3 regions of the Selenomonas sp. FOBRC9 genome follow, and region 2 is predicted to be linked to each of the others. Evidence: riboswitches for the same ligand, from Rfam matches in the RefSeq annotation. Region 2 holds a riboswitch; each other region holds the start of a gene.
The links. A riboswitch is a leader RNA that binds a small molecule or an ion and turns the genes downstream of it on or off. The one in region 2 is predicted to bind molybdenum cofactor.
Positions count from the first base shown of each region.

Region 1: another riboswitch for molybdenum cofactor. It lies ahead of HMPREF1147_RS03490 (TonB-dependent siderophore receptor); the one in region 2 lies ahead of HMPREF1147_RS10385 (hydrogenase small subunit).
Region 3: another riboswitch for molybdenum cofactor. It lies ahead of modA (molybdate ABC transporter substrate-binding protein); the one in region 2 lies ahead of HMPREF1147_RS10385 (hydrogenase small subunit).

Region 1 is NZ_ALJR01000012.1:142,549-147,116, forward strand. It holds gene HMPREF1147_RS03485 (methyl-accepting chemotaxis protein) at 1-1,587, shown strand, start outside; molybdenum cofactor riboswitch at 1,746-1,877, shown strand; gene HMPREF1147_RS03490 (TonB-dependent siderophore receptor) at 1,988-4,000, shown strand; gene HMPREF1147_RS03495 (transposase) at 4,531-4,568, shown strand, end outside.
Region 2 is NZ_ALJR01000044.1:65,872-70,439, forward strand. It holds gene HMPREF1147_RS10375 (M23 family metallopeptidase) at 1-584, shown strand, start outside; gene HMPREF1147_RS10380 (hypothetical protein) at 614-1,525, shown strand; molybdenum cofactor riboswitch at 1,629-1,771, shown strand; gene HMPREF1147_RS10385 (hydrogenase small subunit) at 2,046-3,134, shown strand; gene HMPREF1147_RS10390 (nickel-dependent hydrogenase large subunit) at 3,131-4,568, shown strand, end outside.
Region 3 is NZ_ALJR01000003.1:3,806-8,373, reverse strand. It holds gene HMPREF1147_RS00555 (metallophosphoesterase family protein) at 1-74, shown strand, start outside; gene HMPREF1147_RS00550 (sulfate/molybdate ABC transporter ATP-binding protein) at 141-1,199, opposite strand; gene modB (molybdate ABC transporter permease subunit) at 1,199-1,867, opposite strand; gene modA (molybdate ABC transporter substrate-binding protein) at 1,867-2,670, opposite strand; molybdenum cofactor riboswitch at 2,667-2,792, opposite strand; gene moaC (cyclic pyranopterin monophosphate synthase MoaC) at 2,804-3,280, opposite strand; gene HMPREF1147_RS00530 (molybdopterin-binding protein) at 3,617-4,568, shown strand, end outside.

The sequences.
Region 1 (4,568 bases), on a different contig from region 2:
AACGGAAAGAAAACCCTGCTTGTTTCGATCGGTATGCCGATTCTTGAAAACGGCAAATTCATTGGATCTATTACACTTGACTTTGATGTCTCGAAGTTCCAAGACGATCTTGCCGCAGTGAGTACACAAGATAATTTCTATGCACTCATTGATGATAAGGGAAATATGCTCGGCAACGGCATTGATGCAAACTCTGTCATGAAGAATGCCTTTGAACTCATGCAGAGTACGGATGCTGAAAAAAAAGATATTTATGAGACAAAAGGTATTCATACCAATGAACGTAAGTCGGCGACGACGGGGCGTGAGGCGGTTTATGTATTCCGTCAAATTCATTTCCAAGGGCTTGAGAACGCAACGCCGTGGGTGATCTACTCCATCACGGATGAGAACGTATTTGTTGGTGAAGCGCGCAACATGGTGATCTTTTCTGTTGTGTTGGCGATTATCTGCGCGGCCGCCCTTGTTGTTGTATTGGCACTCTTTGTTAAAAAGCGTCTCATCACACCGATCAGTGACGTCTGCGGCGTTTTGACCCGATTTGCAGATCTTGATCTCGATAAGGACAAGGGAGCGAAGGTGCGTACACATGCTTCTCGCAGCGATGAGATCGGCATGATGGTAACGGCGCTCTCACGTATGGCAAACAGTTTGCGAGAGATCATTGGAAAGATCAACGGTGCGTCTCAGTCCGTCGCCGCGACGAGCGAAGAGCTGACTGCGACTGCGCAGAACACCTCGCATTCGGCGGAGGAAGTGCGCAAAGGCATTCACGGCATCGCCGAGAGTGCGCGCGTACAGGTCAAGGATACGCAGGATGCCGTGGATCACACCAACGAGATTTTGCAGCTCCTCGAAGCCAACGACAAGGTCATGGAGGAGATGAACGAGGCGACCGCGAACATCGCGAAGCGCCAGACCGAGGGCGCGGAGATCTTGACCGATCTCCTCAAGAAGTCTGCCGAGACTTCCGATGCGACGCAGGAAGTCTCGCGCGTCGTCGAGGAGACGAATCAGAGCGCGGAGCGCATCGAAGAGGCGAGCGCGATGATCCAGTCCATCTCCGAGCAGACGAACCTCCTCGCGCTCAACGCGGCCATCGAGGCTGCGCGCGCGGGTGAAGCGGGACGCGGGTTTGCCGTCGTCGCCGAGGAGATCCGCAAACTCGCCGAGCAGTCGCGCGGCTTTACGGATGAGATCAGCGGCATCATCGGTGAGCTCAAGACCAAAGCGCAGCAGGCGGTCGATACCATGGAAGTCTCGAAGAAACTGGTTGAAGAGAGCAACGTCAACCTCGGACGCACACAGCGGCGCTTTGACATGATCGCAGAGGCAGTCGCAGGAGCGAACAGAGTCGTCACGAAGCTGAACGAGTCCTCCAAGCGCCTCAATGAGAAGAACCAAGCGATCGCCGCAGTCTCCGCGAAACTTATGGACATGGCGCACGAGAACGATGTCACGACTGACGAAGCTGAGGCATCCGTCGATACGCAGACGCAGGCGCTCGCCGACATCGCCGAGGCAAGCGAAAGCCTCGCACAGATCGCAACCGATCTGCAGAATGAGGTGGGGCGGTTTAACGTCTAAAAGGAAAGCAGCCATTTCATCAATAAAAAGGGCGGCACATCAACGTATATTTGTACCGATGTGCCGTCCTTTTGATGTAGTCGTTCATATATGGGGAAGGTGTGAAAAAAGTCATTGACACTTGTTAATTCTCTTTGATAAAATTAATTATAAATTGTAAAATAAACGAGTTCCGAGCAAAGATACCTACGGGGAGCACCTATGGTATCGCGCCTGAGCAATCTGCTCACAGGGGAACGGCGGAAACGCCGCGCCCTTCCGTACTGAAAAGGAAATCGGCAGCGACCGCTGTGACGGAGCATGAAACCGGCAGGGGAACTGTTTGCTGTGCCGACGGTACGGGAAACGGTTCTTTTTTATTATATGCGGTTCATAGCTGTAAAGAGAAAGGGAGATTGGTATGAATAAAAAGAGCGCGTATCGGTTGGCTCTTGCCGCAGCGGTTACGGCGGGACTGGGCTTTGCGTTCCTGCCTCAGGCGCAGGCGGCATCGACGGTTGAGCCGTATGAGACAGGCGACGTTGTTGTCGAGGCGGATGGGGTTGATAAGTATCTCGTCACGACGAATACCATCACGGCGGAGGAGATCAAGGATCGCGGCTATCGCGACCTCTCAGAGATCCTCTCGCAGGTGCCGGGGCTTTACATGGCACCTGCCGATAAGAACAGTAAGATGGTCCGTATCCGCGGTGCGGCAGCCGATCAGACGAAAGTCTATATTGACGGTGTACCGACATTCCCCCTTACGGGAATTGCATCTAATGCGGCAGCTGATCTTTCCACAATCCCCGCGGACAGCATCGCAAAGGTTGAGATCATCAAGGGACCCGGCCCTGTGCGATACGGTACGGACTATAAGGGCGGCGTAATCCTCGTTACAACGAAGGACGGTGAAGGCGCAGGAAGATTACACTTGCATCTTGGCGGCGGCTCACATCATGCTTATGATATGCGTATCGGCTACAGCGGCAGCGATAGGAACGTCAGCTACGCCGTGAATGTCTCGCGCCGCCATACGAATGGCTATCAGCCGAATGAAGAGAATACGAAAACCTATTTCGACGGAAAGATCAAGGTCAAGACGGCGGAAAAATCTACGCTGACACTCAGCGGCTACTATTCCAATATGGATGCCGAGATTGCCAATAATATTGATCCGGTGACAGGAGCGGTGCTCAATAACGGAACAAACTGGTCTGTTGCGGCAGGGAACGGCATCACGAGGCCGATGAAACAGAATAACAAAACACGGGATTGGCATTATGACGGCTTTAAGCAGTCGAATATTGCCCTTCAGTTCGAGAGCCGCCCGAGTGATAAGTGGCAGTATGATGTGCAGTATTATCATTTGGTTGATGATAATAATTTATGGGTGCGGAACCTGTTGACCAGAGAAGGCGGGAGTCTCACACACTTTACCGCAGGCGCACCTCAGTGGTATCGCAGCGGGTGGTTTTCGAAGGGAAACGGTATTGAGACCAATGCCTCCGCGGCACTTGGAGCAAAACATCAGCTCGGCTTTGGTGCGAAATATATAAAGATTGACTGGCATACGGACGAGAATAATACCGGTTACAGCGAGCGTGGTGCGGATAAGAGGCAAGCGTTCTATGTGGAGGATGCATGGAGTTTTGACGCACGTACCCGCATGACGCTGGGGCTCCGTTATGAGAGCGTAGCGCAGGATCACGCGAGTTCAAGTGAAACAAAACAAGAAAGTAAAGAACACGCAACTGACCCTGTGCTTAATATTACACACGATCTGACGAAGGATGATACTGTTCGATTTTCAGCCGGGCGTACGCATTTCTTTGTTCAGGCAAAGAGTGCAGCGACGAATATCCGTCAAGGCATTCCTATACCGAAACCGGAACGCAACCGAAACTATGAGATCGGCTGGAAGCATCGGTTCGGATCGCAGGCATCGCTCGATCTTTCTATATTCCGGACGGACGTAACGGATCGCATCACGCGCATTGTTCGGGGAGGTCCATACTACAATGTCGACCGGACGCGTATCCGTGGTCTGGAACTTGGCTATCGGCAAACCTTTAGCAGCCGTTGGCATGGTTTTGCCAACTATACATGGATGAAAGCTGAAGACATAACGGGCGGAAACACAACAGATGCGACGGGGCTGCCGAAACAGATGTTCAATCTTGGTGCGACCTATCGTATGGGCAAATGGCGCTCGACACTTTTGGGGCGCGCTGTCAGCGGGTGGACAAACGGCAGCGGCAGACCGAACAGCAAGGGATACCTCACAATGGATCTCGACCTGCGATATCGCCCGCAGACCGATTTAGAGTGCTTCCTACGCGTGAATAATATCTTTAATACGGACTACCAGGACAAGCTCTATCATGATGCACAGGGCGCAAACGTCATGCTTGGCGTCGAGATGGATTTCTAAGCATTTAGGTCACAAAAGAAACGCAATCCTATCGTTCCGTGGGGGACGAGGGATTGCGTTCTTTCGTAGCATGAAGTATCTTTAGTATATGAACATGGGGACATAGAAGCGCGGAATGGTACGCCGTCGTCTATCGAAGGAAGGAGAATTTATCCATCTGTCTCGATGTTGTTCAGCCGCCATGCATCGGGGGAGGGCGGCATAATATGGGGGATGTTTATGTTCTAATGTCAATGGGCAGCTCTTCAAAACGACGGCATACAATTTTGTACCATCTTGGATAAATGGTTCGATTCGCGTGCACCTAACATCGTGTGCAAACATCATGATATACGCGCGCCCCGTAGGGGCACGGCGGTGCCGTGCCCTTGGACAACATACGCACGCCATGCAATAGGACGAAAGCCGATACACATACACTTTACATGATAGGAGCAGGAGGAAAGCCGTGTCGTATGATCCCTCCGTACATCATCGCCGCAGCATTCGCATAAAAAGGATACGATTATACACAAAACGGCGCATATTTTATTACTGTATGCACCTACCGGCATCGTCCTTTGTTTGG
Region 2 (4,568 bases):
AGACGCAGCCTGAGGACGACAATCCGCAGGTCGGAGACGCCGCGCCTACGGGCGGGGTGCCCCACAGTGCGACAACGGACGACCTCAGCGAGGCACTCGCGGCGCTCGAGCGGCATATCGGAGTGCGCCGTGCATCGCTCGATGAACTCAGCGGCATCGTGCAGAAGAACTACCCGGGAGCGTCTGGCCTTGGCGGCACAGCGCCCGTCACGACCCCGACCGGATGGCCGACGGACGGCTTCATCAGCTCGCCCTACGGTCTGCGTTTTGGCGGAGCGGAGTTCCATCAGGGCATCGATATTGCCGCCGACACCGGCACACCCATCACGGCGACTGCCGACGGCGTCGTCACTGCCGCCGGGTGGAGCGGGAGCGGCTACGGCAACATGGTTGATATCGATCATGGAAATGGTGTCATGACCCGCTACGGGCACGCCTCGGCGGTTGCCGTTACGGCGGGCGAACAGGTGCGCCGCGGTCAGATCATCGCCTATGTCGGCTCGACAGGGCATTCCACCGGGCCGCACCTGCACTATGAGGTGCGCCTGAACGGACAGCCCGTGAACCCGGCACCGTACCTTTGATAGAGAGATAGAGAGAAAGGAATCTTGTCATGCAAACAAAATCGTTCGCATATCTTCTCGCTGCAGGGATTTTACTCCTCCCCGTTTGCGGTATCGCAGCGGAGAAATCGGAGAGCCACACGGTGACCACAGCGGAGGAAACATCTGCAGACGAGGCGAAGAACGACGCTCCCGCAAGCGAGGATAAGAAGCTCGCCGAGGAGATGGACGAACTCGGCGGCGAAGTTGAGGAACCGCAGGATACCCGCGTCAAACAGGATGGCAAGGAAAGCGGCCAAGACAGCACAGAGGAAAAAAGCACTGTATCATCCGATGAGCATGGTGCGCGCGCCGATGCCGCACACGAAACGGATGCCCCGCCCACGAAAGACGACCGCCCGGTGGGGTATGCGTATGTCGGCGATAAGGACGCATGGCAGAGCGCCATGGCCGCAGACAGGACGGCGGATACGGAAGATGAGGATGAGATCAATGCCGCCGTGGACGAGGTGACCGCGGAGATCGAAAAGCTGATCGATAAGATCTACGAAGTAAATCCCCATCTCAAAGCGCCCACACTTGCAGAGGGGCACTGGGTCTTCGTTGAGGGCGACGAGCGGCGCGGGTGGTTCGTTGACCGCGGCAAAATGCACCGGAATAAAGACGGCACCATTTCCTACTGGCAGCTCATCCTCTACAACGAGTTCGGTCGTGCGCAGTTCGCGGACGCCATGCACGACGAGGACTACAAAGAGCTGCGCTACACACTCCAGCGGCGGGTCATGGATCTCAAGAAAAATACGGTCAGCACCTACGCGGTGATTGCCGTCGGCGCGGACGAAAAGGTACTCGCCGACAGCGCACGCGACGGTGAGCCGGCAGAGATCCGCCCGGACACCATGGCGGAGAAGGAGCGCGATACGGTGAAAAAACTCGCGCACAGGCTGAAATTCAAACAATAAATAAAATTTTACCGTAGTATTCGCGTAGATTATTGACAGCGGGCGTGAATCCTGATAGTATGAAGTTATCATTAAATAACTATGGGGCAGATAGAGAATTACTATCGTCCCGCGTTTCCGAGCAAAAATATCTAAGGGCTTCGCCTATGATATTGCGCCTGCGCCGGGGGACTTCCGCCCCGCGCGCACCGGGTACGCGCAGAAATGCGCGCGCCTTCCCGTATCGAAAAGGAAACGACGAATAACCGCTGCCGCAAGACCTGCTTGCGATCTTACCGTGCGGAATGAGCAGCCGCGCAGGATGCAGAGGGATTGTTTGTCGTGCATTTGGCACGGGAGGCGGTCCCCTTTTTATATATAAAGTTGGGATTGGCGCAGATAAAAATGATTGGAGGAAGAGGGCGAATTATATATCTTCTTCGCCCCGTCGGGTGTATAATAATAAAAAATCTTCATAGGAAGAATTTATTATCCGTGCCGAAAGGCAATCGCCTGTGTATTATTGTTAGGAGGCAGGAGCGTGGACAAGAGGGAGAGTCTATGGGAGGCATACCTGGCGAAGGGTATGAGCCGGCGCAGCTTTTTGAAAGCCTGCGTCACGCTGACGTCGCTCATGGGATTGAGCACGGACAACCTCACGAAGGTCGTTGAGGCGGCGGAGGTCAAACCGCTGCCGGTCGTCATTTGGCTGCACGGCCACGAGTGTACGGGCTGTGACGAGTCGTTCATCCGCTCGGGGGCGCCGCTCGCCTCCGACCTCGTACTGAACTGCATTGCGCTCGAATACAGCCATGTGCTGAGCGCGGGCTGCGGCGCGCCGTTCGAGGAGCACCTCGAAAAGACAATGGAGAAGTATCACGGCGAATACATTCTCGCCGTCGAGGGCGGCGTTGCGGTCGGCACACATGCATACACCTGCATGTCGGGCGGGCATTCCTTCGAGCACACGCTCAAACGCGTCGCCGCGGGCGCAAAGGCGGTTGTCGCCTACGGCACCTGCGCCACCTCGGGAGGTATTCAGGCGGCGGCGCCGAATCCCACGGAGTCGCGCGGCATCCGCTCGCTCATCGGAGCGAAACCCTACATCGCCGTCCCCGGCTGCCCGCCGATCCCGGAGGTCATGACGGGCGTTCTCATGCACGTCGCCCTCTTTGGCACGCTGCCGCCGCTCGATGCGGAGGGACGGCCGAAACAGTTCTACGGCAACCGTATTCACGACACCTGCTACCGCCGCCCGTTCTTCGACGCGGGCATGTTCGCCGAGCGCTTTGACGACGAGGGCGCAAAGGCGGGCTGGTGTCTCTATCACCTCGGCTGCAGGGGCCCCGAGACCTATAACTCCTGCGGCAATCTCCGCTGGTACCAGGGCATGTCGTATCCGATCCAGTCGGGTGCGCCGTGCATCGGGTGCAGCAATGCGAACTTCTGGGATCAGGCGCCGTTCTCGCGCCGTCTCCCGGAGTATAACGGCATCGACGTCGACATGGTCGGCGCAGGTCTTGCCGTGGCGACTGCGGTCGGCGTTGCGGCGCACGCGGGCGCAAGTCTCGTGCAGAAACGTATGCATGAGAAAGAACTCGCCGCGCATGAGAAAGAGGTGCACGAATGAAACACGTTGTTGTAGACCCCATCACCCGCATTGAGGGACATCTGCGCGTCGAGATTCAGGTCGACGAGGCAACGGGGAAAGTACAGGATGCGATCTCTTCCGGCACGGCATGGCGCGGGCTCGAGCTCGTCATGCACGACCGTGACCCGCGCGACGCGTGGGCATATATCCAGCGCATCTGCGGCGTCTGCACGTCGTCCCATGCGCTCGGCTGTCTGCGCGCCGTGGAGGATGCGTTCGGCATCACGATCCCGAAGAACGCGCATTACATTCGCAACATCATCGCGGCATCGCTCGGAGAACACGATCATATTGTCCACTTCTATCATCTGCACGCGCTCGACTGGGTCAGCCCCATCGAAGCGCTCAAAGCCGACCCCGCAGCGACGGCGGCGCTCCAGAATACGGTGCTCGATACCTACCGCCTCCCCTTCCGCGGCCCCGCGGGACTCGACACCGAGGCGTACCCGCACGATATGCCTGTCGCGACGCCCTCCTACTACGCCGCGCTCAAGGCAAAGATTCAAAAGATCATCGAGAGCGGACAGCTCGGCATCTTCTCCGCACAGTGGTGGGATCATCCGGACTTTCAGATGCTGCCGCCCGAGGTGCATCTCATGGCGATCTCGCATTACCTCGAGATGCTCGACAAGCAAAAGGATCTCGTTATCCCGCACGTCGTCTTCGGCGGCAAGAACCCGCACCCGCACTACGTTCTCGGCGGGATGCCCTGCTCCATCTCCATGGAGGACGGCAACGCCCCGATCAATGCGGCGCGGCTCGCTATCGTCGACCGCTCCATCAACGCGGCGCGGGACATGATGAACGACTACTATCTCCCGGACGTCCTCGCCATCGGCGCGATGTACGTCAAGCAGGGCTATACACACGGCGGCGGACTTGCGAAAAAGCGCTGCCTCGCGTTCGGCATGTTCCCCGAGGAACCCTTCGCGGGCGCAACGAACGGCGATTTCTTCAAGAACCTCCTCGTGCGCTGCAACGGCGTCGTCGAGGACTTCGCGGGCGGCGTCATGCAGGCAAAGGTGCATGAGTTCACGATGGAGGACGTCTCCGATCCCGCGGGCATCGCCGAGAGCGTCGATCACGCGTGGTACAAATATCCGAATGGCGACAAGAACGCGCTCCATCCGTGGGAGGGCGTCACCGACCCGAACTACACCGAGCCGAAGGAAGGCACAAAGACCGAGTGGAAGGCGCTCAACGAACAGGGCAAATACTCTTGGCTCAAGACGCCGAAATGGCGCGGCAAGCTCTGCGAGGTCGGCCCCCTCGCCCGCTACATCGTCCTCTATACGAAGGCAAAACAGGGGCTCCTTGGGCAGCTCACATGGGCGGAGCAGATGATCGTCGATCAGGTCGACGCCGTGACGAAGGTACTCGGCGTGCCGCCCGAGGCGTGGCTCCCCTCGACCG
Region 3 (4,568 bases), on a different contig from region 2:
GCGGGGAAGCACCGTCCGCCGAGGAACTTGCTTCTTGTTATGTGCAGAGCAGTATGCTCAGAGTTGTAAGATAAAAACACAGGAAAAACGGCCGTACGAATGCATTTTGTGCTTTCGTACGGCCGTTTTTTGCGATCCCACTAATCCCGCAGCAGCATGAGATGTTCGGCGGGGAGGCGGAACGGGACGATGACGCCGAGGCTCAGCGGGTGCTCCGCCCAAATGGGTTTGTCCACTTCCCAGCGGATGCTCTTCATGTCCGAGGCGAATCGGAGCATGACGATGTAGGAGAATGTGCTCTCGATGATCTCGGTGACGGCGGCGGGGAATGTGTTCTCCGCGCCGGTTTCGGCGATGCTCATATGGTGCGCGCGGATGGCGACGGATCGGATGTCCTCTAGGTGATCTGCGGCCTCCTGCGGTACGGCGAGCGTGATGCCCCAGTCGGTCGCCGTGACGTGCGTTTCGTCCACGCGGCGGGCGGCAGAGATGTTCTTGCAGCCCGTGAGCGTGGTCGCGGCACGCGTGCTCGGATTCCGAAAGAGTTCGTGTTTGTCCATCGGTGGCGTAAGTTGTCCGCGGTCGACGGTTGCGATCTCGCGTGCGATGCGGAATGCCTCGTCACGGTCGTGGGTGACGAGGATTGCCGAGATGTCCTGCATGGCGAGGATCTCGCGCAGTGCCGTTTCGATCTGCCACTTGAGATGGGTGTCGAGAGCGGAGAGCGGCTCATCGAGGAGCAGCACGTCCGCGCCGCGTGCGAGAATGCGTGCAAAGGCGACGCGCTGCTGCTGTCCGCCCGAGAGCCCCGCAGGATAGGCATGCTCCAGCCCGTCGAGGGAGAAGCGTGCGACGTTTTCGGCAAAGACGCGCTCCTTTTCTTCCCGCGAACCATCGAGTGCGAAGATGATGTTCTCCCGCACGGTCATGTTCGGAAAGAGGGCGTAGTTCTGAAAGAGGTAGCCGACGCTGCGTGCCTGCGGCGGGAGGTTGATGTCCTTCGCACTGTCGTAGAGAGTGCGTCCGTTGAGCACGATCTGTCCGCGATCGGGCCGCTCGAGCCCCGCGATGCACTTGAGCGTCATGCTCTTGCCGCTGCCCGATGCGCCGAGGAGGACGAGGGTCGTGTCCGTGAGGGTAAAGTCCGCTGCAAGCGTGAAGTCACGCAGGCGTTTTTCGATGTTGACGATCAGCTCCATCAGCGCACCTCGCTCTTGAGATAGAGGTTCATGGCGCCGATAAAGACGAGTGAAAAGAGCGAGATGACGATCGCCCAGCGAAACGCGAGGTCGTAGTCGTTTGCCTGCACCGCCGCGTAGATCGCGGTCGACATCGTCTGCGTGTGCCGCGGGATGTTGCCGGCGAACATGATGGTCGCGCCGAACTCGCCGAGCGCACGGGCAAACGAGAGGACAAGCCCCGCGAGGATGCCGTGGCGCGCGTTCGGCAGGACGATGCGCCAAAAGATGCGCCAATTGCTGGCGCTGAGCGTTTGTGCCGCGTGGATCATGTTCCGGTCGATCGCTTCGAACGCGCCGCGCGCCGTGCGGTACATGAGCGGCAGGCTCACGATGACCGCCGCGATGACCGCCGCGCGCCATGTAAAGACGAGCGGCAAGTCAAGCGAGAGGAGGAAACTCCCGATGGCGCTGCGCTTTCCGAGAAAGAGCAGGAGGAAGAATCCGACGACGGTCGGCGGCAGGACGAGCGGGAGCGTGATGATCGCGTCGGCGGCGGTGCTCACAAAGCGGCTGCGAATCTGCAGAACGCCCCATGCGAGCGCGATGCCGACGAAGAATGTGATCACGGTCGCAAGTCCCGAGACCTGAAGCGATATGATGAGCGGTGAGAGCGTTTCGTCCGTCATTATTTCACGGTAAAGCCGTATTTCTTAAAGACTTCCTTCGCTGCATCCGATTGAATGAATGTGAGGAATTCTTTCGCGGCTTCCATATGCGGCGCATCCTTGAGGACGGCGGCAGGGTAGACGATGGGCTTATGCGTGTCGGCGGGGGCGACGGCGGCGACCTTTACCTTATCGGAGACGGCTGCATCCGTTGCGTAGACGACGCCGCAGTCCGCGTCGCCCGTCTCGACCCATGCGAGCACCTGACGGACGTCGGAGCCGTAGACGGCACGCTCTTTGACCTGATCGAGGATGCCGAGCTTCGTAAAGACCTCTTCGCTGTACTGTCCGACGGGGACGCCCTTCGGCTCGCCGAGCGCGATGTGCTTGACCGCGGGATCGAGCACTGCCTTAAAGTCGGGCAGGTTCAGCTTGCTGTCCTTCGCCGTGATGAGGACGACGTCGTTGATGAGGAGGTCGACGCGCGTGCCGCCCTCGAGGAGCTTCTTCTCATCGAGCGCGTTCATCTGCTTTTGTGCGGCGGAGACGAATACGTCGGCGGCGCCGCCGTTTTCGATCGCCTGCTGGAGGGCGCCGCTGCTGCCGAAGTTATAGACGAGCTTCACGTTCGCGTGATCTTTCTCGTACATCGTGGCGAGTTCCTTCATCGCGTCCGTGAGGCTCGCCGCGGCTGAGACCTGCAGCTCGACGTTTTCGGCGGCCTTTTTCGGCGCGTCGGCCGCCTTGTCGCCGCCGCAGCCTGCGGCGAGCAGTGCCGTCGAAGCGACGGCGACGGTCAGCATTTTCTTGATGTTCAGTTTCATTTGGTATGCTCCTTTACAAAAATAGGCAGGCATGGCGGTTTCCCCCCATACCCCGTGACGCGCGTGCGTCAGGCAGGCGCTCGTAGCCGTGCCGTAGAGCCGTCCTGCTCGGAGTTCCCCGTGGGGACTGTGGTCAGCGGATGAATGTGCCGCTCTTGCCGCCGGACTTGCGTTCGAGGCGGATGTCCGTGATCTCCATGCGCTTGTCGATCGCCTTGCACATGTCGTAGACGGTCAGCAGCGCGACGCTGACGGCGTGCAGGGCTTCCATCTCGACGCCCGTTTCGCCCGTGACCTTGACGGTCGCGGCGGCGCGGACGATCGGCTGCGGATCGCGCGTGAGCGTGAAGTCGACGGTGCATTTCGAGATGGGCAGCGGGTGGCAGAGCGGGATCGTGTCCGATGTGTGCTTTGCCGCCATGATGCCCGCGATGCGCGCGACGCCGAGGACGTCGCCCTTTGCCGCCGTGCCGTCCTCGATGGCGGCGTAGACCGCCTCGCTCACGCGGATGATGCCCGTCGCGAGGGCTTCGCGGTGCGTCGTTTCCTTGCCGCTCACGTCGACCATGACGGCGGCGCCGTGCTCGTCGAAATGCGTTAGATTCGGCATGATGCTCCTCCTTTCCGTTCTAATGTGTTCATCATATCCTAGTGGTGGGAGAAAATCAATGCCTTTTGTCACTTTCATGGAAAAGAAACACTGTGAGAGCCCGCTCAGAGGCAAAATTATTCTAGTTATTTTGCACGGTTGCTGTGAAAAAAGTCATAGAGAAAATTTATTTGATGTGCTATAATCAATAAAAAGAATGTATAAGTGAGAATGAGTTTTAACTAGATATTAATTTGAAACGAGTCGCTCTAGATTCGTTCGAACTGTGTATTATATTGCGGCATTTGTGCGAATAGGGGCGCGCGGATGCCGGCACCGACGGAACGGGGGGAGACTATGCGTGAGGTGCGTGTGCAGGATGCGGTCGGTATGACGCTTTGCCATGACATTACCGAGATTGTGCGCGGCAGGACGAAGGGCGCGCGGTTCCGCAAGGGCGATGTGATCCGGCTGGACGACATTCCCGTGCTCCTGCGGCTGGGCAAGGAGCATCTCTATGTGTGGGAAGAGAACGAGCGGATGCTGCACGAGAACGATGCGGCGGCGATCCTGCGCGATCTTTGTCAAAACGAGCACATGACGGCGAGCGAGCCGAAAGAGGGCAAGATCGAGCTGAAGGCGACGGTCGACGGCGTTTTTGAGCTCGACGAGGAGCGTCTTGACGCGGTGAACGACATCGACGACGTGATGATCGCGACGATCGCGCAGCATTACCCGGTGAAGGCGGGGGCAAAGCTCGCAGGGATGCGCGTCATCCCTCTTGTGATTGAAAAAGGAATTATGGAACAGGTACGCGTTGCGGCGGGCAATGAGCCGCTGCTGCGCCTTTTGCCATACAGAAAAATGAAAGTCGGCGTCGTGACGACAGGCTCCGAGGTGTTCCATGGGCGCATCAAGGATACGTTTACGCCCGTGCTTGACAGTAAGCTGCGCGCGTTCGGGCTGCGTGTGGACGAGCACCGTCTCTCGGACGACGGAACGGAGCACACGCGCGCGGCGATCGCGGAGCTGCTCGACATGGGGATGGACATGGTGCTCTGCACGGGCGGCATGAGCGTCGATCCCGACGACCGCACGCCCGCCGCGATCAAGGCGACGGGCGCGCGCATCGTGACCTACGGCGCACCCGTACTCCCGGGCGCGATGTTCATGCTCTCGTATTATGAAAAAGAGGGGCGGCAGGTGCCCATCATGGGACTGCCGGGCTGCGTGATGTACTCGCCCGCGACCATCTTTGACATCGTACTGCCGCGCGTTGTGGCAGGGAGCGAGTGGACGCGGCGTCAGA